One region of the Paeniglutamicibacter antarcticus genome, then DNA from elsewhere that is predicted to be linked to it. Evidence: riboswitches for the same ligand, from Rfam matches in the RefSeq annotation. Region 1 holds a riboswitch; each other region holds the start of a gene.

What was found. A riboswitch is a leader RNA that binds a small molecule or an ion and turns the genes downstream of it on or off. The one in region 1 is predicted to bind S-adenosylmethionine.
Region 2: another riboswitch for S-adenosylmethionine. It lies ahead of ABEA12_RS08475 (bifunctional o-acetylhomoserine/o-acetylserine sulfhydrylase); the one in region 1 lies ahead of ABEA12_RS01375 (hypothetical protein).
Region 3: another riboswitch for S-adenosylmethionine. It lies ahead of ABEA12_RS01670 (O-acetylhomoserine aminocarboxypropyltransferase/cysteine synthase family protein); the one in region 1 lies ahead of ABEA12_RS01375 (hypothetical protein).
Region 4: another riboswitch for S-adenosylmethionine. It lies ahead of ABEA12_RS05565 (OsmC family protein); the one in region 1 lies ahead of ABEA12_RS01375 (hypothetical protein).

What each region holds. Positions count from the first base shown of each region.
Region 1 covers NZ_BAABLK010000005.1:91,675-97,436, forward strand. The annotation lists gene ABEA12_RS01360 (APC family permease) at 1-812, shown strand, start outside; gene ABEA12_RS01365 (APC family permease) at 822-1,196, shown strand; gene ABEA12_RS01370 (histidine phosphatase family protein) at 1,277-1,888, opposite strand; SAM riboswitch class IV at 1,935-2,059, shown strand; gene ABEA12_RS01375 (hypothetical protein) at 2,158-2,508, shown strand; gene ABEA12_RS01380 (acyl-CoA thioesterase) at 2,505-2,969, opposite strand; gene ABEA12_RS01385 (App1 family protein phosphatidate phosphatase) at 2,970-4,049, opposite strand; gene ABEA12_RS01390 (pyridoxamine 5'-phosphate oxidase family protein) at 4,181-4,612, shown strand; gene ABEA12_RS01395 (3-hydroxyacyl-CoA dehydrogenase family protein) at 4,625-5,503, opposite strand; gene ABEA12_RS01400 (aldehyde dehydrogenase family protein) at 5,630-5,762, opposite strand, start outside.
Region 2 covers NZ_BAABLK010000027.1:136,359-142,120, forward strand. The annotation lists gene ABEA12_RS08450 (phosphotransferase family protein) at 1-606, opposite strand, end outside; gene ABEA12_RS08455 (CPBP family intramembrane glutamic endopeptidase) at 670-1,482, shown strand; gene ABEA12_RS08460 (hypothetical protein) at 1,625-1,918, shown strand; gene ABEA12_RS08465 (hypothetical protein) at 2,002-2,295, shown strand; gene ABEA12_RS08470 (VOC family protein) at 2,363-3,007, opposite strand; SAM riboswitch class IV at 3,174-3,289, shown strand; gene ABEA12_RS08475 (bifunctional o-acetylhomoserine/o-acetylserine sulfhydrylase) at 3,362-4,708, shown strand; gene metX (homoserine O-acetyltransferase MetX) at 4,723-5,762, shown strand, end outside.
Region 3 covers NZ_BAABLK010000006.1:39,100-44,861, reverse strand. The annotation lists gene ABEA12_RS01685 (carbon-nitrogen hydrolase family protein) at 1-348, shown strand, start outside; gene ABEA12_RS01680 (hypothetical protein) at 475-861, shown strand; gene ABEA12_RS01675 (CoA-binding protein) at 967-1,467, opposite strand; gene ABEA12_RS01670 (O-acetylhomoserine aminocarboxypropyltransferase/cysteine synthase family protein) at 1,467-2,840, opposite strand; SAM riboswitch class I at 2,995-3,090, opposite strand; gene ABEA12_RS01665 (histidine phosphatase family protein) at 3,221-3,772, shown strand; gene acs (acetate--CoA ligase) at 3,902-5,762, opposite strand, start outside.
Region 4 covers NZ_BAABLK010000022.1:117,496-123,257, forward strand. The annotation lists partial or broken gene ABEA12_RS18620 (amino acid permease) at 1-328, opposite strand, end outside; gene ABEA12_RS18625 (APC family permease) at 328-783, opposite strand; gene ABEA12_RS05565 (OsmC family protein) at 1,556-2,101, opposite strand; SAM riboswitch class IV at 2,142-2,260, opposite strand; gene ABEA12_RS05570 (MarR family winged helix-turn-helix transcriptional regulator) at 2,456-2,959, opposite strand; gene ABEA12_RS05575 (glycosyltransferase family 2 protein) at 3,041-3,781, opposite strand; gene ABEA12_RS05580 (DUF2238 domain-containing protein) at 3,778-4,392, opposite strand; gene ABEA12_RS05585 (hypothetical protein) at 4,398-4,850, opposite strand; gene ABEA12_RS05590 (DoxX family protein) at 5,131-5,598, opposite strand.

The DNA.
Region 1 (5,762 bases):
ACCTGCCGGCTGCCTACATCGTGGCACTTGTAACCATGCTGTTCACAGCGTTCAGCTATGCACACATGTCTCGAGCGGTGCCCCAAGCTGGTTCCGCGTATGCCTACACCCAGAAGGCTTTTGGCAGCAGCGTGGGATTCGCCACCGGTTGGACATTGATGCTCGACTATCTATTTATCCCTATGATCAATTTCATGCTGATCGGGATCTACCTCAACACGCAGTTCCCTGGAGTCCCCGCGTGGATATTCTCCATTGTGTCGCTGGCTCTAGTGTTGGGTTTAAACGTCATTGGCATTAAGTTCATCGGCAGGTTAAGCGCTACGGTGGTCGCCTCTTCAGTGCTCATGATCGGCATCTTCGTAGCTCTGGTGCTCAATCAAGTATTTAGCACCGATGCACCAAGCCTGCTGGCACCTTTCTCATTTGGTGTCGACGGTCTCGGTCCAATCTTCTCGGGTGCTGCCATCCTGTCTCTCTCGTTTCTAGGCTTCGACGCAATTTCAACATTGTCGGAGGATGCCAAAAATCCGAGTAAGTCGATCCCAGCATCAATCGTGCTTACCACGCTGGCCGGTGGAACGATCTTCATCATCGTAGGTTGGGCCGGAGCCCTCGTTCATCCTGATCACACCACGTTCACAGACTCAGATGCCGCAGGCGTCGAACTCATGGCGGGGGTCGGCGGGGTAGCGCTCACAGCGATCTTTGTGGCGGTCTACGTCGTGGGAGCCTTCGGCTCGGCTATGGCTTCTCAGGCCAGTGTGACCCGAATCCTCTACTCCATGGGCCGAGATGGACTATTACCATGACGTCTGGGTATGCTCAACCACCGTTTCGCAACCCCGGTATACGCAACGTTGGCGGTCTCTTTGGTATCACTGACATGCCTCTTCGCCAGCCTGGAGCTTGCTGCCTCTGTGGTCAGCTTCGGAGCGCTCGTGGCATTCTCGATGGTGAACCTCTCCGTCATCAAGAACTTCTTCATCGATGCCGAGGCACGCGGGCCTCGCTCAATAATCATTTATCTTCTGATGCCGCTGGTTGGCTTTGCGTTGACCATTTGGCTGTGGACTTCGCTTTCTGGAACCAGCTTGGGCGTAGGTCTGACCTGGTTCGCCCTGGGCACCATTTTTTTGGCTGTTCGAACCAGAGGATTCCGGGTCACTCCCCCGAAGCTGAGCTTCGAGGACTGACTTCACCCGGGATTTAGCAATGCCGCCCTCGTCGCGTTCCACAGCAGCGAGGGCGGTGATTCCGTTTATGGGAATCATTCCTAGTCCAGGTGCCTGTCCTGCCAGCGGCGAAGCCTCCAATTGGAACCCGCCGCCGTCTCCAGTGTGACCACGCCGGTGTTGGCCAGTGGCAGCGGTGAGAGCAATGTCGAATCGAAGTTGATGCTCCGGGTCGCAAGCCAGGTCACCAGCATCGCGGCGTGGCTGACCACCACCAGCTTTCCCGCACCCTCCGCCCTGGCACCTTCGATGACCGCGTCAAAGCGTTCCAGTGCGCTGCGACCGTCCTCCCCGCCCGGGATCTTGGCCTCCAGGTCTCCCGATAACCACCGCACGAATACATCGCGGTAGGCAAGCTGGGCGTCGGGGTCGTTGCGCATTTCCAGTTCCCCGGCGGAGATCTCGGTCAGCCCGGCGTGCTCGGCCACGTCCAGGCCCCGGGAGCGGGCCAGCGGAGCGGCCGTCATCTTGGCGCGCAGCAAAGTCGAGGAATACACCGCATCGACGTCATCGCCCTCGGTGCCCAACCGTTCCACCAAGGCTTCGGCCTGGGCCAGCCCTGTTTCATCCAGCGGGGCCCCCGGGGCTGCGGTATCAAGTGCCTGGGCCAGGTTCGAGGCGGTCTGGCCGTGGCGGATCAAGATCAGTCTCATGCCTTCAGCCTAAATCGTCGTACGGGTTTTGCTAGGATGAAAACAGCTTCACGAGATGCGTACCAGCCCAGGGCTCCGACCCGGGACGCACACCAACCCCATGCTTCACGGGTGGTTCGGATGACGAAGCGGTCCTTGGCAGCAGCCGCTGCCTGGGGACAAGAGCACACGAAAGGCGCCCCCCATTGCGCAACCAGCCACTGACAGCTGAACCCTGCACGTCCTACCACCGCGGCCACCACACCCACCCCGGTGCCCTCAGGAGACTGATGACCCGTCCCACGTTGTGGGCCCCGGCCGACATCGAGGTCATGCGGACCTTCAATTTGGAGCTCACGCTTCATGTCTTTGCGGCCGGTGCGCACCAACGTATCCATACCCACGACATCGGCGCCGTCCATCGGCTTTTGCGCATTGCGCCAAGACCCGGGTCCGGAGGTTCGGTGGGCCGGGTGAATTTCCTCAACGGCGCGATCGCACTGCCGGCGGATCCTTCGCTGGGCGCCGGCCTGCGGTATTTCTCGTTCACCACCGAGCCGCTGTCCCCCTGCCGCTTCGAACGCAACGAGTCGCTGGCCCGGGACTTCGAGGCGTTAACCGCCGACCTGCAGCTGTCCTAGCGGAAGATCGGATCGGCGGAGTAGCGCCCCAAGGCTTGCCTGCTCGCGGCATCCAGGCGCAGCAACCGCTGGGTGCCAACGGAGAAGAACGCCAGGGTGGTGGCGGCTCGCACGCGCACCCCGCCGTCCACCGGATCGTGGAACTCGTAGCAGATATCAAAGCTTGCGGCCTTGATGGTGCTGATCCACAAATCCACGCAGGCCGGTATATTGCGGTAATCCAACGGCTTCAAGTACCGGACCCGGTGCTCGACCACCAGTATCTGCGTGTTTTCAGGAACCGTGGAAAACAGGTCGACCAGCGGTTCGGTGCCTGGCTTGCCGGTGCCTCCGGGCACCCCAAAACCGGCAATGCGCGCTTCTTCCATCATCCGGACCAGGTTCACGTTGTTGATGTGGCCGTATGCGTCCATGTCGCCCCAGCGCATGGGGACGTTGACGCGGATCTTCGCATCGCTCACCTACATCGTTCCTTGCGCGCCGTCGGAACTAATGATGGCCAGGGACTCCAGCTTTTCAGCGATGCGTGCCCCATCCGGCTCGTAGACCCATGGCACGCCGGGGGTGGAGTTCAGCAGCCCCTGGCTGCGCCCGCCGGCGAGCACCGCCTCGGAAGGTGTTAGCTGGCGGATCACGATGGCCTCGACGTGTTCCGGGAAACGCCTGGCGAATTCGGCGTAGAGGTAGGGGTCGTGCTGGCCGTCGTCACCGATCAGCAGCCACTTCATGTCCGGGAACTCCACAGCCAGCCGACGCAGCTGGTCTGCCTTGTGCTGCATTCCCGAACGGAACCAGCCGCGATCGGTGGGGCCCCAGTCGGTCAACAGCAGCGGCCCCTGGGGATACAGGTTGCGCGAGAGGAAGCGAGTCAGCGTCTGGGCGACGTTCCAGGCACCGGTGGACAGGTAGAAGGTAGGAGCACCTGGCTTGTCGCGCATCAGCCGCTCCATCATCACCGGCATCCCGGGGGTTGCCAACCGGGCATGTTCGGAAAGCACGAAGGAGTTCCATGCCGCCAGCAGCGGGCGGGGCAGGGCGGTGACCACGATGGTGTCATCCACGTCCGAGACCACTCCGAATCCGGCAGCCCCGTCGACGATCAACACCGGCGAGGTGGCAGCGGGGCTTCCCTCGGTGTGCAGGGTGATGTGGTGCCAGCCAGGTTCCAGCGTGGCAGCAACTTTGACGTCGAGCACTCCCCCGCGGTCGGCCTCCACGAAAAACCGTTCACCGTTGATGTGCACCTCGAGTTTCCCGTGCGGGACGATCGGGGAGACGAAATTCCGCCAGCCGCGCACCCCGTCGGCAAGGACCTTGGCACGGTGGCGCGAGTCCTCGAATGCGCCGGGCTTGGCCAGGACCACGCGGGCGAAGATGCGCACCCACCCGTTTTCGGCGTTCGAGAGGCCGTAGCCGGTGTAGGGCAACACCGTAGGGACCAAACCGCGCTCGCGGGCCCGTGTTGCCCGAAGCTCCAGGGCTCGGTCCTCGAAGCGTGCGGCGATGTGCCGGGCACGTTCGGCTCCTGTTTCCTTGACCATGAAACCCAGTCTTCCACGTACCGCGGGCACCGGGTGGATCGAAAGGATGAACCGGCGACCCTTCGGGGGTCATTTATTCGGTGAACCGCGACACACTGGTATTTTTCTACGCTTAGTAGAATGATGAAGGCATGATGTTTGACCATGACGCAGATCAGCCCGTACTTACGCTCACCGAGGAACAGTCCTGGAGCATGCTTGAGAGGACCTCCCACGGACGGCTGGCCACTGCGGTGGGCGGTGCCGTGGATATATTCCCCTTGAACTTCGGCCTGGTGGACGGGACCATTTACATCCGCACGGCACCGGGCGAAAAACTTGCGGCACTCACGGTGCACGATACCGTTGCGTTCGAGGCCGATGGCATCCTCTCCGACGAGGCATGGTCGGTGGTCGTCCACGGCACCGCACTGCAGCTACAGACCATGGCGGAGATCGAGGTGGCCCGCAGTTCCGGAGTCACCCCCTGGATCCCCACACCGAAGGAATCCTGGGTGAAGATCGAGGTCAAGCACATCAGCGGGCGCCACTTCCGCCTCGGGGAACAGCCCGAATCGGATTAGGCCTGCCGGCGGCTACGAATAGTCGTAGAAGCCGGAACCGGATTTACGCCCCAGCTTGCCCTCGGCTACCAGCGCCGAGATGCGCTCATCCGGTGCGTCTTCGGGCGCACCGCTTTCGGCGTAGGTTGCCTGCGCAATGAAGTCGATGACATCCAGGCCCACCATGTCCATGAGCGCAAACGGGCCCATCGGGTGGCCCAGTGCCGTGCGCGCCGTGGTGTCGATGTCCTCGATGCTGGCGATGCCCGCCTCGGCAAGACCCAGCGCCTCGCGCTGGATCGCGCCCATCAGCCGGTTGGCAATGAACCCCGGGATCTCCTTGTTGATCAGCACCGGCTCCTTGCCCAGTTTCCGCGCCAGCTCCATCGTGGTGTCCACCGTGGCGTCGCTGGTCCCCTCATGGCGCACGACCTCCACGCACTTCATGACCAATGCCGGGTTGAAGAAGTGCATGTTGCACACCTGGGCCGCACGCCCGGTGACCTGAGCGACCTTGGAGGATCCCAGGGTCGAGGAGTTGGTGGCAAGAATGGTGTGGGCCGGGGCGAGCTCCCCGAGCTTCTGGAAGATCTGCGTCTTGATATCCAACCGCTCCGTCGCGGCCTCGATCACAAAGTCCGCATTCGATGCCGAAGAATCCAGGTCGGTGCTGTACTCAAGCGCGCCCAAGGCTGCGTCGGCCGCTTCGCGCGCCAGCTTGCCCTTGGCCACCCGGCCGGCGGCCCAAACCTCGAGCTCGGTCCGCGCGGCTGCAAGCCCTTCGGTGGAAATGTCTTGGATGATCGTGGAGTATCCGGCCAGCGCCGCGCTCATAGCGATCTGCCGTCCCATCGTTCCGGCACCTATGACCAGGATGGTGGAAATGTTCTCGATGCCAGTTGCTGCGCTCATAGTCGTTTCCGCACTTTCATGGTTTATCCGTCGGCTCTTGGCCAGGTCCTCTTTATCCTAGACATGTATGGGGCACGCTCTATTTCCGAGCAAGCCGGATGAGAGAAAGTGCCCCACACATTTGGCCTAGGCGCCGCGCAAATACACGGTGGTGGTGTGCGTGAAGAATTCCTTGGCAGCACCGCCTTGTTCCTTGGGTCCGTAGCCACTCTTCTTCGCTCCCCCGAACGGCACGTGCGGGTCTGCACCGGCCGATTCC
Region 2 (5,762 bases), on a different contig from region 1:
CATGTCCCAATCCAGGATGCCGTGCAGCTTGCCATCACTCCAGCGCATGTTGTGTCCGGCCAGGTCCCCGTGCACCAACGCGGCCGGAACCTCGGCAAACGAGGCAATCGTGTCCAGCACCCGCTGTGTGCCATCCCGTAGATCCACCGGCAAGGCATCCAGGGTTGCCGCGACTTTCGGGGTGGTCCACGGGCCCCGGAAAGAAAACTGCGGGGCCAGCAGGTCCCCAAGCGGCTGGACATCAACGGACGCAAGTTCATCCAGGATCCGGCGAAGAGAGGCAGCATCACCGGCGTGGGGCCGGTGGGGTGCACCGGGGACAAAGCGTTGGATGACGGCCGAGAATCCTTCACCGTGCCACACCCTGCTCAACGAAGTGGGGAGCCGGAAACTGAACTCACCTGCCAGGGAATCAACCAGATCCACGCGCCGTTGCATGTCCCGTGCGGCCTGCGGGGTTCGACTCATGCGCATGACCGCTTCGCCGTTCGCCACTAGGACCCGGTGGAATTGACCACCCTCCTCCACGTGCGCCGCGTTCCAGTCGGGCCCCGGATAAAGGGCATGTGCCAACTCGCGGGCCTTGGACAGCGCTTCGGTGCTCACCTATCGATCCTCGCAGGTCAACACGTATGTGGGTGCACAGACACACCGCGTAGGATCGCTTGTATGAGCTCAGAAGCGGCAGCGGATACCCCTTTCGGCAAGTCCTTGGTCCCGGCGGGGGCACCTTCGGGAGTACGCCGCGGATTGAAGATCGAACTGTTGGTTGTCTTGGGGCTGTCACTGGGGAAATCAGGGATCTACGCCATCGTGAACCTGGTCGACAAAATGACGCGCGCGCCCCTGGGTTCCCAGACGACCTCACTGAACAACCCGTTAAACCAGCGCGAGTACTTTGACCTTACCTACCAGCTGCTGGACATCTTCTTTGCCCTGGTTCCGGTCATGCTGGTGCTCTACCTGCTCTGGCGGATTCCCGGAAGAAACCCGTTTGCGATGCTGGGCTTGGAGTTCAAGCGGCCGTTCAAGGACCTGGGCTGGGGAGCGGGGCTTTTCGCGGCCATGGGCCTTGGCACCCTCGGCGTCTATGCGCTGGGTCGCGCCCTTGGGCTGACCACGGTCCTTGTTCCTGCGGCGCTGGATGATTATTGGTGGACGATCCCGGTGCTGGTCTTCTCAGCGATCCGCCACGGGATCCTGGAGGAAGTCATCGTCGTTGGATACCTCTTTGAACGCCTCGGGCGACTGGGGTGGGGCAAATGGCAAATAGTCTGCTCCAGTGCCGTGCTGCGAGGCAGCTACCATCTTTACCAAGGAATCGGGCCCTTCATCGGCAATGTGGCCATGGGAATTGTCTTTGGTTTTGTATACTCCAGGAAGGGCCGGGTCATGCCGCTGGTCATTGCCCATGCATTTTTGGATATCGCAGGTTTCGTCGGCTATGCGTTGTTGGGTCCCGCCATCGGACTTGGCACGTAAAGAACGGTTTGATCACGTTCTTTCCGGAGCCTTGCGCCCAGTGCGGGCCTTGCTAGGCTCGATGGAGACAACGGATCATCAAACAATTCGCCTTTCCCCGTTTCGGTGCCGGGGCCGGGAATGGCCGATCAAGGAGTAGTGCATGGTGCAGGTGGTGGGCTCAGGGAAGATGTTCCGGCTGGGATTGGTGCTCGCGATTTTCGGGGCTGTTTTCCAGGTCTTCGCTTCGCCGCTGCTGAACTGGATGATCAACGAGAACAGTTTCTCCAATCCCGGCCTTGGAATCGCGCTCGGATTCATCGCCGTCATCCAGCAGGGAGCATTCCTCGGAGGGTTGTTCCTGCTGGCTGGATCATTCGTGGTCCGCTCGGCCGAAGAAGCCGTTGCCGCGGTGCACAATAAAAATGGTTTCACCGAACATTCCCCGCAGGACTAGCCAGCGATTCCGGGTGCGGGACCCTGCGGCCGTTCGGCTGATGAGCAGATTCGCTCCCAAACCCGAAGAAAGCGAGGACGACCATGCCCAAGCTCATGGGCTCCAAAACGATGCTTGTCCTCGGTGCGGTGATGGCCCTGGTTGGAGTGGGACACCGGTTGGTCATCGGTGCGCAGTGGGGCTGGTATTACGAGGCAACGCTGCCGGTTGAGGATGCGATCCCGGGGGCGGGCAACTTGTTGCAGCAGGTCTTGTTCATCGGCGGCCTGTTCCTGCTCATCGGTTCGCTGATAGTGCGGCACTTCGAGATCCTGAAAACCGAAGTGCAACAGGCCTCCCGCCCGGATGCGCCCGGCTCCGGCAAAACCAGAACTTAAGCACTGTGGACCCCACCGAAAAGATTCAATGGGGTCCACAGTGCTGGTGGCTCGTCGCGCTGTATCGTTAGAGCGTGATTGCACCCTTGGGTGTTTCAAAGGTGACCGAGAGGATTCCAGGTATCCCGTGGGGTGCCTGCCAATCCACATCTACGTCCCCTACCGGTAGCTGCTCGGGCTGTCCGAGCCAGTCTGCGACGCGTTCGCTGGATCCGGCAATGCTGATCGAAGAGATCTTGCCTACCGGGTCCAAGGCCTTTGACGGGTGAAGGTCTTCGGTTCCCTCATCCCAGCGCAGCAGATACGGAACCTGCGGATCGGCGATCAAGCCATTGATGCCTATCTGGCGCCAAGTGAGTTCCTGTCCGTCGGGGAACTTTCGGTTTCCCGGAACGGAACCCCTGCCCAGACGTTCCTCAGCCGGAGCCAAGTCGTCAACGGCAACGCACCAGCCCATCCAACCGCCGCCGAGTTCGGAGCGGGCGCGAACGGCCTGCCCAAACGGCGCCTTGTCGGAGGACGGGTGATTCAAGACTTCGACAACTTCCAGATACTGACGATTCTTCAGCGGGAAGATGACATTGCGCGTACCAAAACGTGGGTGTACACCGCCCTTTACAGATTCGAGTCCAAGGGCCTCGCCGATCCGGGCGGCAGTTGCCGCGAGACCGTCGGGTCCACAAGCATAAGAAACATGGTCCAACCTCATCATGTGTCAATCATGGCACTTTGTGACCTTGCTCTCGACTTAGGTGGACCTAACTTGCATTTAAGCGCCGTCGGGAAATCGCCTTCAGGGCGCGGGGGACACAGTCGGCTGGTCACAATTTGAGATGTGCTTGCGGACTCATGGTGTCGTGGGCCAGACTTATTGACAAGGTCATGAGTTTCAGTAAAAAGCCCCGGCTTGCTGAACGGCAACCCTCCACCGCGGTGGGGTGCCCCGGGTGAAGACCAGGCCCTGCGTCAAGAAGACGTAGGACAAGCGCGGGAATGCACCAGCACATAAACGACTCCATGACGGAGCCGGCAATGGGCATACCCCTGAATCCTTGAGGGGGAAGCAATGAGCCAAGATAACTGGTCATTCGAAACACGTCAGATCCACGCAGGGCAGGAGCCCGACCCGACAACTGGTGCACGCGCCCTGCCGATCTACCAGACCACGGCCTTCGTGTTCCCGAGCGCGGAAAGTGCAGCTGCGCGGTTCGCCCTGACCGAGCTCGAACCCATCTATACCCGCCTCGGCAACCCGACCCAAGATGCAGTGGAGAAGCGCGTCGCCAGCCTCGAAGGTGGCGTTGGAGCACTCCTGCTGGCCTCGGGACAGGCGGCCACCACTTTCTCGATCCTGAACATCGCCGAAGCCGGCGACCATATCGTGGCAAGCCCCAGCCTCTACGGCGGCACCCAGAACCTGCTGAAGCACTCATTGCGCAAACTGGGCATCGAAGTCACCTTCGTCTCGGAGCCCGATGACCTTGAGGGATGGCGCGCCGCGGTCAAGCCAAACACGAAGGCATTCTTCGGCGAAGTGGTTTCCAACCCGCGCCAGGATGTGCTCGACATCCGGGCCGTCTCTGAGATCGCCCACGAGGCCGGTGTCCCCTTGATCGTCGACAACACCCTCGCCACCCCGTACCTGATCCGTCCGATCGAGTGGGGTGCGGACATCGTCGTGCACTCCGCCACCAAGTATCTCGGCGGACACGGCACCGCGATGGCAGGTGTCATCGTGGACTCGGGCAACTTCGACTTCGCCGCCGACCCGGAGAGGTTCCCCGGCTTCAACACCCCAGACGAGTCCTACAACGGCCTGGTCTACGCGCGGGACCTTGGGGTCAACGGAGCGCTCGGAGCCAACCTTGCCTATGTGCTCAAGGCACGTGTGCAGTTGCTGCGTGACCTTGGATCGGCCGTATCCCCCTTCAACGCCTTCCTGATCGCCCAGGGCCTTGAGACGTTATCGCTGCGCATGGAACGCCACGTGTCCAACGCCGTGCAAGTGGCCCAGTGGCTTGAAACCCAGCCGCAGGTGCAGCGCATCATCTATGCAGGCCACCCCTCAAGCCCCTGGTTCGAGCGCGGACGCAAGTATGGGCCCAAGGGCACCGGAGCGATTGTCTCCTTTGAGATTTCCGGCGGCAGGGAGGCCGGACAGGGCTTTGTCGATGCCTTGAAGCTGCATTCCCATGTAGCCAACCTCGGGGACGTCCGTTCCCTGGTGATCCACCCGGCTTCCACCACGCATTCCCAGCTCACCGACGCGGAGCAGATCGCCGCCGGTGTTTCCCCCGGACTGGTGCGCTTGAGCGTGGGCATTGAAAACGTTGCGGACATCATCGACGACCTGAAAACCGGATTTGAGGCGGTAGCGTCGTTGGCAGGTGCTGAACTGCAGGCCACCCGGTGAGTGTGGAGGCCGACGTGGATCTCTATGACTCGGAAACCTTTGCGGCGTTGGACTATGCCCCGGACGGGATCCTGAAGCACCTGAACACCGGTGCCTATACCTTTGAAACCGGTGCCACGCTTCCGCAGATCGTGCTCGGTTACGAAACCTGGGGCACGTTGAACAAGGACGCGTCGAATGCGGTTTTCGTTGCCCACGCACTGACCGGGGACAGCCACGTTGCCCAGGGTGCCTCCAGCGAGGCCGGGTGGTGGGATGGCTTTGTGGGTCCGGGCCAGACCGTGGACACCGAGCGTTACTTCGTGGTGGCGGCCAACATGGTTGGCGGCTGCTCCGGAAGCACGGGCCCGGCCAGCCCGGATCCGAACGGAAAGGCGTGGGGCTCGCGTTTCCCCTTCACCACCATCAAGGACTCGGTCCGTCTTGAATCCCGTTTGGCCGATGCCTTGGGCATCAAGGTGTGGCACACCGTTCTTGGCGGTTCACTGGGTGGGGCACGGGCCCTTGAGTGGGCAGTGGAGTTTCCCGAGCGGGTGCGCAACTGCGTGGTGGTTGCGGCCACCGCCGAGTCGTCGGCCGAGCAAATCGCTTTCGCGCAGGCTCAAACCGCGGTCATCCGTTTGGACCCGGACTTTGCCGGAGGGGACTACTACGAGAACGAACGGGTCCCGTCGGCGGGCCTGGGAATTGCGCGGCGCATTGCCCACATCACCTACCGCACGGCGGCGGAGTTGGATGTCCGCTTTGGGCGGGCAGCGCAAGGCGCGGAAGAGCCTGTTGCCGGGCCCGGGAAGGGCCGTGGCAGGTACCAGGTTGAAAGCTACCTTGACCACCAGGCCGACAAGCTGGTGAGCCGCTTTGATGCCAACAGCTACGTTGTGCTCACCGAAGCGCTCATGAGCCATGACGTGGCCCGGGGCCACGGGTCCATGCAGGGGGCCCTCGGGCGTCTTGGCGGGGTGAGGTTCCTGGTGGGGGCCGTCGACTCGGACCGTTTGTACTGGCCCGAGCAGTCGGAGTTGCTGGCCCGGAGCCTTCCGGATCCCTGCAACGT
Region 3 (5,762 bases), on a different contig from region 1:
GGCGTGCTGACCTGCTACGACTTGCGTTTCCCTGAAGTTGCCCGAAGGCTGGTCAACGCCGGCGCCGAGGTCTTGCTGGTTCCGGCCGCCTGGTTCAAGGGCGAGCACAAGATCGAGCACTGGGAAACGCTGTTGCGGGCACGCGCCATTGAAAACACGGTGTGGGTTGCCGCGGCCGGCACCAGCTCCAGCCACACCATCGGCCACTCGGCGATCCTTGACCCCATGGGAGTGCCGATCGAGTATCTGGGCGATGACGCGGAGGCCCTGGTGACCGCCGATGTCACCCGTCGCCGCATCGACGAGGTGCGGGAGTACCTGCCGGTGCTGGCCAACCGCCGGCTCTAGGCAGTCCGATACCGCCACGGGAGGCAGCTAGGAACCGGGCCAATTTCACACTTTTCCGCATATACGCGGCGGACCCCGCGCACTAGTGTTGACTCTCGAAGCAACCGTCAAGAGGCAGGATCAGCAGTGGGAAATTCAGACACACAAATGACCGAATCGATCATCGAGGCCTGGGCCGATGCAACGGCCCAGGCCTACAACGACTCGTTGACCGGACTGGATCTTTCCCGGGTTCTGGCGGCCGTGCGGGCGTTCATCGAGCTTTACGGACAGAGCAAGACCCTGACGTTCAATACCGAATACGCGCCCACCGACCACTTCGAGGAGCACCCGGCAGTCGCCATCGCCCTGATCCTGGACACGCCAGAGGCCGTGGAGCAGCTCGGAGACGAGGAAGAAGAGACGCTCGAGGACATCCTGGGCTTCGTCGAGGCCTGGGCCGAGTTCGACGCGAACCAGCAGCCCTCCCTCGGGGTGTCCGAGGCCGATGACGAGGAGGACGCCGCGTGGTAGGAATCCTGCACGGCTAAGAGCTGCGTGTCGCGAGACACCTGTCGCGGGGACAAGAAGGGTCAGTGCCCGTCGGGTACCGACCCTTCTTGCCTGATGCGCACAGGCTCAGGCGAGCAGTTGCCGCTTGGAGGAAATGACTCCGGTGTTGAATCCGGCCAGGCGCAGCCCACCGTGGAATCGGGCATGCTCGATCTTCACGCAGCGGTCCATGACCACGTTTATGCCGTTGGCCTCGGCCTTTGCCGCAACCTCCTCGTGCCAGGAACCCAGCTGCAGCCACAGGGTCTTGGCCCCCACAGCCAACGATTCGTCCAGCACGCCGAGCAAATCGTCGTACTTGCGGAACACCTCGACGAGGTCCGGGACCTCGGGCAGGTCGGCAAGTGACTTGTAGACCGGCTGGCCCAGGATCTCATTGAGCACCGGGTTCACGAAGTAGACCTTGTACTTCGAAGAGGAAAGCAGGTACGTGGCCACGAAGTAGCTGGCACGTGAAGGCTTGTTCGATGCTCCAACGATCGCGATCGAGGTAGTGGTGCGCAACAGTTCCAGGCGTTCGGCGGCGTTCGGTCCGACCCAGTTGCGGGTTTCGATGGCGTTGGACATCAGTTGGCTCCCGTCATGGCCGCTGGGCGGGCGGCATCAATGGAGCATGCCGCCCCTTCACGGGCTTCCTGCTCCGGGGCATCGGCCACCCGTTGTGAGGCGGTCAGTGCCTGGTCCAGGTCCCAGAGGATGTCTTCGATGTCCTCCAAGCCAACCGAGAGGCGGATCAGGTCCTCCGCGACGCCGGCGGCTGCCAGCTGCTCGGTACTGAGTTGTTGGTGTGTGGTGGATGCCGGGTGCAGCACCAAGGTGCGAACATCCCCGATGTTGGCCAGGTGGCTGGCCAGCTGCAGCGCTTCGATGAATGCGGTCCCGGCGGCGCGGCCGCCCTTGACCCCGAAACTGAAGACCGAGCCGACGCCCAGGGGCAGTAGCTCCTTGGCCCGCTTGTGGTGCGGGTGCGATTCCAGGCCAGCGAAGTTCACGTAGCTGATGCGTTCATCGGCGGCGAGCCATTTGGCCACGGCTTTGGCGTTGGTCAGGTGCGAGTCCATGCGTTGGGGCAGGGTCTCTACGCCCTGCAGCAGCTGGAACGCGGACTGGGCCGGCAATGCCGGGCCGATGTCGCGCAGCTGCTCGCTGCGCAGCTTGGTCAAGAAGCCGTACTCGCCGAAGTTATCCCACCAGGAGACATTCCCGTAAGCGGCGACCGGTTCGGTCATCGTGGGGAAGTTGCCGTTGCCCCAATTGAACGTTCCGGCCTCCACCACGACCCCGCCAAGGGTGGTCCCATGGCCGCCAAGGAACTTGGTGGCGGAGTGGATCACGATATCCGCTCCATGTTCGATGGGCCGCAACAAGTAAGGAGGGGTCAGCGTGGAGTCGACGACCAGGGGGATGCCCGCTGCCTGCGCCACCTCGGCCAGGCCCTTGAGATCAGCGATGTCACCCGAGGGGTTGGCCACCACCTCGGTGTACAGCGCCTTGGTGTTTTCCCGGATGGCCGCGGCGAACTCCGCCGGATCGGTGGAATCGATGAACGTGGTTTCCACGCCGAATCGGCGCAAGGTCACATCCAGCTGGGTGATGGTGCCGCCGTAGAGCTTGGAGGAAGCCACGATGTGGTCCCCGGCCCCGGCCAATGCTGCGAAGGTGATGAACTCCGCTGCCATACCCGAGCCGGTGGCAACCGCGCCGATTCCGCCTTCGAGGGACGCGATGCGCTCCTCGAAAGCGGCCACGGTCGGGTTGCCGATGCGTGAGTAGATGTTGCCGTACTTTTGCAGTGCAAAGAGGTTGGCGGCGTCGTCGGAGTCTTTGAAGACAAACGAGGTGGTCTGGTAGATCGGGACGGCGCGGGAACCGTGCTCGGCATCCGGAGTGCCGCCGGCATGCAGTGCGCGCGTGCGGAACCCAAAAACGTGTTCTGTCATGGTCGGTGGCTGACTCCTTGCGTGAACGGGCGCGCCGACTTCACTGCCAGTGCAGTGCAGGCGCCCGTTATATCGGTGGTGGGTGGCTGACCTGTTCCCGGGTTCAATGCGGCGCCGCCATGGATCACGGCGGTGCCAAAGATTGCTTGCGCATTCTCCATCGTTTCTGGCGGTAGCACCTTGTCCACCGGAGTGTGGAAGGTTGCTGCGGCGTCATTGAACCAGATCTCTCGGCCGCTCGGGATGGTCATCGTCATTCCATTGTGGCAACAAAACCGTTGTTGTCCAAAGATTGTGATCCCAAGTTGCGCTCCACGGGCCGGTGGTCGAAGATCCTGCGGCAAAAAACCCGACGTGCCCCGCCGGGTAAGCTTGGAGGCATGAGTGCAACATTGGTTTTGGTTCGGCACGGCGAAACGGCATGGAACGCCGAGGGCCGCCTTCAGGGGCAAACGGATATTCCGCTCAACGACCTGGGGCGCGCACAGGCCCACGCGGCGGGCCAGCGGCTCGGTGCCGATTCATGGGACATCCTTGTCTCCTCCACGCTGGGGCGGGCGGTGGAGACCGCGGAGTTGATCGGGCAGAATCTTGGCCTGGCATTGACCGAAAGGATCACTGGTCTTCAGGAGCGCAACTACGGCGACGCCGAAGGTGAAGTGGTCCGTGACCTTCCGCGCCCGCAGATCGATGCACTGCTGGGCTCCGGGGAGCCGGAGGAACGGGTGGCACACCGTGCACTGTTCGTGCTCCATGACTTGATCCAGCGTCACGAGGGCCAGCGGATCATTGCGGTGGCGCACGGAACATTGATCCGGGTGGCATTGGACGTGATCACCGGGGGAGCGAAGAGTAACATCTTGCGCAACGGCGAGTCTCTTCATGTGGATGTGCAGAAGCTGCGTGAGCACTTCCGCGAATCCGTCCGCTAAGGAACGCTTTTCCAAAACTCGGACCGCATGGACAACTTCCGCGCCTGCGACGAGAGCCCCTCCGGTACACCGGTTCCACGGGCTTCACCGCTTCCGCACCCCGGCACTGCGCGGTAGCTAAGCGTGGGCCTAGCGTGCGTCGCAGATCTGTTTGACCTGTTCGATGCACGGTTCGTTCTGCAGGCTGGTGGTGTCGCCCAATGCGCTGCCCTCAAAGAGTTGGGTCAGCAACCGACGCATGATCTTGCCCGAACGGGTCTTTGGCACGTCCGGGACGAAAACGATTTCGCGCGGCTTGGCAATAGGCCCGATCTGCGTTGCAACGTGGTCGCGCAACGCGGCGATGAGCTCTTGCTGCTTGGCCAAGGCCTCGCCTGAAAGGTCCGTGCCCACCACCGACTTGTCGAAGGGAACCACGAAAGCGGTGGCAGCATGCCCCGTCCGTGTATCCGGTGTAGGACAGACCCCTGCTTCGACGACGGACGGATGGGCCACCAGTGCGGATTCGATTTCGATGGTGGAGAGCCGGTGCCCGGAAATGTTGATGACATCGTCGGTGCGCCCCAGGATCCAGATGTCCCCGTCGGCATCGAAACGAGCGCCGTCCCCGGCCAGGAACCAGCCCTGTTCGGCGTACTTCTGCCAATACGAGGTGAAGTAGCGCTCGGGGTTGCCCCAGACCGTACGGGCCATCGCGGGCCCGGTCTTGGTCAGTACGATGTAGCCCTGAAGGTTCTTTTCCACGGTTTGTGCGGCATCGTCAACGATGTCGACACTGACACCGGGCAGGGCACGGGTGCCGCAACCGGGCTTGAACCCGGTGTCCTGCTGGCGGGGGGAGAGGATCGTGGCGCCGGTTTCCGACTGCCACCATGTATCGACCATCGGGATGCCGCTTTCGGTATCGCGTCCGACCTGGCTGCGCAGCCAGCGCCATGCCTCCGGGTTCACGGCTTCACCCACGGTTCCTGCCACCCTGATCGAGGACAGGTCATGCTCCGCAGGGATTCCGGCGGGAAACCATCCCATCAGCGAGCGAACCAACGTGGGTGCGGTGTAGTAACTTGTCACGCCGTAGCGCGCGATGATCTCGAAGTGGCGTCCAGGGTGCGGGGCATTGGGCACGCCCTCGTAGATGACCTGGGTGACCCCGTTGGACAGCGGCCCATAGATTTCATAGGTGTGGGCGGTAACCCAGGCCAGGTCAGCGGTGCACCAGTGGACGTCGTTGGCGCGCTGTTCCGGATCCGGGTTCGAGAAGAGGGCTTCGTGGCTCCACGACGCCTGGGTCAGGTAGCCGCCGGTGGTGTGGACCAGCCCCTTGGGCTGGCCGGTGGTACCGGAGGTGTACATGATGAACAGCGGGGTTTCAGAGTCGAAGGCCTCGGGGATAAGCGTGCTGTCGGCGGTGTCGACCACCTCATGCCACCACACATCGCGGTCCGCGGTCCAAGGGACCTCGCATCCGGTGCGGCGAAGCACCAGCACGTGCTCGATGTCGTTGTCCCCGGACACTGCCGCATCCGCGTTGTGCTTGACCGGAACGGCCTCGCCGCGACGGAATTGGCCGTCGGTGGTGACCAAGAGCTTCGCGCCGGTGTCTTCGACACGGAACTTCAACGCCTCGGCGGAGAAGCCGCCAAAAACCAACGAGTGCACGGCATCGATCCGGGCGCAGGCCAGGGTGATGACAACCGTCTCCACCAATACCGGTAGATATATGACCACGCGGTCGCCTTTGCCGATGCCCAGAAGAACCAATGCGTTGGTGGCCTTGGACACGCGGTCCTGCAGATCTTGGTATGTGACGGTAATGGTGTCGCCGGGCTCGCCCTCGAAATGCAGGGCGACCTTTGCCCCGCGACCTGCCTCGACATGGCGGTCAACGCAGTTGTAGGCGGCATTGAGCTTGCCGCCCTCAAACCAGCGCAGCTCGGGTCCCCGGCGTGCAGCTGTGTCCACACCGGTGCTGGTGTAGGTGGTGTGCCAG
Region 4 (5,762 bases), on a different contig from region 1:
CGCTTGTCTTGTTGCCCTGGGCCAAGAAACCGCGCCTGAACCTGTAGTGCGAGATGGCTGTTCCCGCCCAGAGGATAAAACCGCTGAGCCCCGAAGACATTCAACAGCCAGGTGTATGCGGCGCCCTGCCCGACGATGGCCGACAGGAATCCAAAGAGCCCCACAACGGAGGTGGCCAGCAGTGCGAAGGTGGGGACGCCGCGTGCGCTGGTGCGGTCAAAACCTTGGGTGCCTTGCCGACGTGGCCCATGGCGTAAAGCATCCGGGTGTAGGCATATAGCCAGGACTTTCCCGCCGACTGGATCGCGGTGAGGATGACGGCGTTCATCAATGCCGCGGCGAATGCGATGCCTGCACGCTCAAAAACCAGTGTGAACGGGCAAGCGGCGACGTCGGCCGAGGCCCGAAGCCAAGAGAACTGCGATCGGTGAAGGGAACCAGGCAACCGATGACGACGATGGAACCGATGCAGAAAATCATGCTGCGCCAGAAAAACGTGCGGATTGCCCGCGGTATCTCGCGCTTGGGATTCTTTGCCTCGCCGGCGGTAACGCAGACTAGTTCGGTGCCGTGGAAGGAGAACCCGCCGTGTAAGAGATCCTCACGGTTTTGCCGGTTGCTGAACCCGGGCAGGTGCTCGACCAAGATCCCGAGGATCATCAGCACCCCGGCGATCAGGAACAACACCACCGCGGGAACCTTGAACAGCGAAAGCCAGAACCAGGATTCGCCAACGGCCTTGGCCGAGAGCGCGTTGAGCCCGGTCAGTACGACAAGAAACACTCCCGCCCAGACCCAGCCGGGAACCAGAAGTCCATGAGGATCCCGGCTGCGACCAGCTTCGCGGCGACGGGAATCTTGGCGGCTATCTCGCCCAAGGACTACATCAGCAAGAACACCATCAGGCCAACCATCACGTAGATGGCCAATGCGCCGCCGGAGGCGACGAACAGCCCGGTGCCGATGGTGGTCATCTGCAGGTGTCGGCTGCCGAGCCCGCGCTTGAGCGCGTCCTGGGCCTGGTGGACGTCGTTTCCGCCTGCGGACGGATCCGCTTCTTACCCCGCGGATGGCGCGGCCGGGTCAATCCTCGTCGAAGTGCCGCTGCCCGTTATCAGGCCACACCCGCTACGGAATTCGAAGCACGTGGCGAAAATGCCGGGGATGATGCACTGCTTTTCTGCTGCACTGGCGGCTTCCCTGGCTGATGGTCTATCGGGACCCGGACCTGGGCCTTGCCGCAGCCGCTGAGCCGGGGAACTGCTTGAGTACCCGGGTTCGGGTCCGCACCCAGTCCGGCGACCGGTGTGAAGCACAAACGACGCTGCTGAGCAGAAAACAGAACCGATCCATTGTGTCGTGGTAGTGCCGCGAAACTTGAATCGGGGATTGCCCTGGATGTTTCCGGGGGATATATCCGCTGGAATCCTGCTTGGGCGAACAGCGGGGGTTTCTGTGGCGACTGCCAAGAACCCCGGTGGAACAACGCAAGAAGCCGCGGGCCGGTGCCGATCGGCATGATCGGCACCGGCCCGCGGCCGTGTTCCTGGTGGTGCTAGTTCGAGGTGACCAACTCGACGCTCACCGGCGTGGGGTTGGTGAAGATATCGAGCACAGGGCAGTGCGTGTCCACGGCTGCTTGGAGTTCCTCGTAGCGTTCGCGGGTTTCCGGTCCGTCGATCTTCACTTTCAGGCGCACATCGCCGAAACCAGGACGAACGGTTGCCTCGATGCCGAAGAGCCCGCGCACGTCCAGGTCGGCATCCGCGTTGACTTCCAGGGAATCGATCTTCAGGCCCAGCTGTTGGGCGTACAGGCGATAGACAACAACCTGGCAGGAAATGAGCGCGCCGAGGGCGAACTCGACGGGGCTGGCTGCCACGTCGTCTCCGGCCAATGCCGCCGGCTCGTCAACGGTGAAGCTGTGCTTCCCGGCGGTGATCTGACTGGATACCGATCCGGTGGAAACGCCGCTTGTGGTGAAGGTCAGCGACGCGCTTGCGGTGTTGGCGGCAATGCGATCGCCCCAGGCGGTGCCGGCGGCAATGAGCTTTTGGGAGCGAACCGTTTCAAGGGTGTTTTCAAGCAGGATTTCTGACATGGGAAGTTGATCCTTTCGTGGCTGGCGCGCACCAAGCACAACGCCATACTTACGCCGAACCAGGCAGGCGGCGTCGAATCCTCACCTGGCGCACCCCGCTATGACGAAGGGGGTTGCGGTCCAACCGGCCAGGGCCGTGAATGGTTGGAGCTCGTGATTCTGCTATTGAGTCTTCCCGAATCCGTGGCACGGGAGCAAAAGGGGCCCTTAATGGTTCGTCATGACAGCTCGGGATCATATCGAATGTTGGCCGGATGACGGTGGCGTTTGGCCCTGTATTGACGATTTTCCGGGTGGATCTCCGATCTCGTGGCGAAGAAACCGCAAGACGCCGTGCGGTAGGGTCCGCTGCCCTCAGCCGGAGCGGTGCTGGGAATCGCTGTCGTTCAGCTTCGAGAGCAGGTCGGCGAAATGCCTGATTTCACCGGCGTCCCAGGATGCCAGGCGGTTGCGCAAGCGTTGGCGGGAGGCGGCACTCGAATCGAGGAATCCGGTCCTGGCCAGATTGGTGACGCTGACCAGCATTGCCCGGCCGTCCTGCGGGTCCGGGACCCGGGTGACCAGGTCATGGGCCTCGAGCCACTTGATCGTCCGGCTCATGGTGGCCTTGTCCACTTGCAGTTCCTCTGCCAAGGTTATTTGCTGCTGGGCGTGTTCGCGGACCAAAATCGAAAGCACGTTGTATCCCAGTGGCTGAAGGTCCGGGTGGATGGAGGTGGCTTTCTTGCGGATTCCCCGTCGGGCCGTGACTGCTATCCGGGAGAACTCGTGTTCCACTTCCAAGACCAGAGATTCAAGTTGTGATCCGACGGAAGTTATTTCCGGCGCCGGCATGGGGTCGGAGTATGGGGAGGTCATGGCCACCATTTTAGTCTCGATGGAACGGATTTTCGCTCCGCGGCATCAAGCAGGGAGATCATGTTACACAAATCAGCCCGGTTAGCGCTGCTGGCGCGGTGGAACCAATCGACGTCGCCAGCGGTTCCAAACCCCCGGTCCGGAACCGTTGTGGACCAGTGTTCGCAGGGCCATGCGGATGGACCCGCGCAACGTCCCACGACCGGAGAAAACCCGTCCGGCGGCCCCCACGCGCAACCGCCTGTCAAAAAGGACCGCTGTTCCGTCTTCGAGCTTGCAGCTGAAGTCCAGATCGTCGTGGATGCCATCGACGCCAAGGTCCAGTTGTGCGCGCACGTTGGGCCATAGCTCGCGGCGAAACGCCATGTTCGACCCCCACAGGGGAATGCGGGCCACTGCGCCGCCCAGTGCCAAGAAATACGCTCCGGCGTAGAAGACCGACGCCACGTAGCCCAGGCCGCGCGGTTGGTCGTAGAACCTGCCCGGGCCGGTCAACGCATCCACCCGTCCGGAGGAGATGAAATGCTCCTCGATGTATTGGAGCCAGTCGGGAGCGGGACGTGTGTCAGCATCGCAACGCACGATGATCTCGGAGCCCGCGGCATCGTATCCAGCGGCCGCCGCCGCCGGGATCCCGGGTACCGGCTCGTAAATGACTCGGGCTCCGGCGGCCCTGGCCAACTCCGCGCTGGAATCGGTGCAGCCATTGTCCACGATGATGATTTCGTCCGGGACCCGGCTCTGCCGGGACAACAAATCGAGGAGGACCGCCAAGTGCCCGGCATCGTTGAGCACCGGGACCACCACGGTGATGCTTGTCATGCCACCGCCCGACGTCGCGAGGAACGCCCGAGCCACAGTGCCCCGGCCACGGCTCCCGCGACGCCGCAGAGCAGGTCGATGATGGTGTCGAAATATCCGACCCCAACCTCCTCATTGATGAATTCGTGCCCGATCCATTCCCCGATCTCCCAGAGCACCGCCATCAAGGCGCCCAGCCCGGTGACGCTCAGCAGTGAGCCGAAGGCCATGCGCGGAGAGCCGGGCACCGGGAGCATCCGGTGTTGGACCAGAAGGTCGTGAAGGATCATGGTCAGCACCATCAGCACGGCGAAGTGGACCACGTTGTCGAGCCATTGGACCTGCTTGTAGGTGCTCAGGGTGCTGAAGGTTCCCGCGAGCAACAAAGTGATTTGGCCCGCAACGTCCTGCAGGCGCGTGACCGAGTAGACGCGCATGATCCAGGTGCCGCCGGATACCAGGAGCATGGTCAGTGCCGGAAGCGGGCCGAAGCCGATCCAGGCGGCAGGAACGGCAAGCAGCGCGAGCAGGCGCAGCGCGTCGGTGGCGTGCGGAACAAAAGTCGACTCGTAGGCCCGGGCGTATGTAGCCTTCAGGCGTGTGGCCGGTTGATGGGTCGGGGAAGATGGCATGGAAATCAAGCTTGTTCCCTTGGGGGCACGGATTCGTGCTGCGCCCGTCCGCGTGTGCGTCGCTCTTCCTTCATGCGGGCTTCGAAGAGGTGGCGTTTTCCCTCGGCAAGTTCCTGCCTGATCCCGCGTTCCCGCTCCTTGAGCTCGGCATAGTAGCCATCGTCGTATTCCTCGACGATCTGGAAGGTCCATCTGCCGTCCAGGACGTTTCGGCCTACCATCGAAGCGTCAAGTTCGGAGGCAATGTCGCCGTGGCCGGCGTCCCGGAGAAGCTCCACAGCTTCTCCCAATGCCAAATCAGCCTTGCCAGTGAGGCGATGGAATCGATACAGGCTGCCGCGGGCGTCCTCAACGACTTCCAAGGCCTCTGAGAGTTTCCCCAAGGCTTGCACGGTTTGGTCGGAGATTCCTTGCGGAACCAAGTGCTCAGGTGAGGGCTTCTCACGTTCCTGTCGCATTCCGGTCTCTTTCCAAAGGGGGATTTTCTATCTGGGGCTGGCAGAGTCAGGACCCTCCGCCCGTGACGTCTTGGACGCTTCGTAGGACCACCTCCCGGGTGGGTGGCATCATGAATCTACCGTCGCATGGGCAAAAAGTTAATGGGCGAAGCCAAAACATCCTGGCCGATCATGTACTTCCATTGTGGAACCATGGCGCAGCGGTGGCAAGCTGGTTTCCCGGAACAGTTGCCAATAAAGCGAATGAGGGAATCGAACCGGTATGCGGCGCAAAGGGCCGTTAGGGCTTGTTTCGCCGGCGCATCTCCCGCCAGGCCCCGGTGGACCACAGCGCCCACATCACTAGCAGTGGCTGAAAGAACAGTCGCGTCAGCCGCGCGGCATCGCTGTCCAAGCCGAAGGCGGGCCGTTGATCCAGGTACTGGGCGATATTGCCCGGGAAGACGGCAAGGAAAAACAATGCCACGGCAAGGCCCAGGGGAGCCCTGCGTTTTCGCAACAGGACCAGGCCTGCCCCGAGCCCGATTTCCACGACACCGGAAGCCAAGACCACCGCATCAGCATCCAGGGGGACCCAGCCCGGGACCTGGGACCGGAACTCCTCCCTGGCGAAGCTCAGGTGGCTGGTTCCGGCGAAGATGAGAAAGGCGCCAAGCGCGGCCGCCCCGATCCTGCGTGCCGGAGAAAGACGTGCTGCCGGTTCCGTGAGCCAGGACCAGGACCAGGACCTGGAAATGCGTCTGTTCATCCCCGTAACTTAGCACGCGACGGGTTTGGCGCCACCGCTGTTCTTGCCACTTGCACCGGATGTGGAACGGGGTGGACACCGGTTGGGGCGACATAACATCGGCGGGCCAGGAGGGCGCCAAATGTGCCGGCCGCAGCATGGTTGATTCGGCTCCGGGCTTCGAA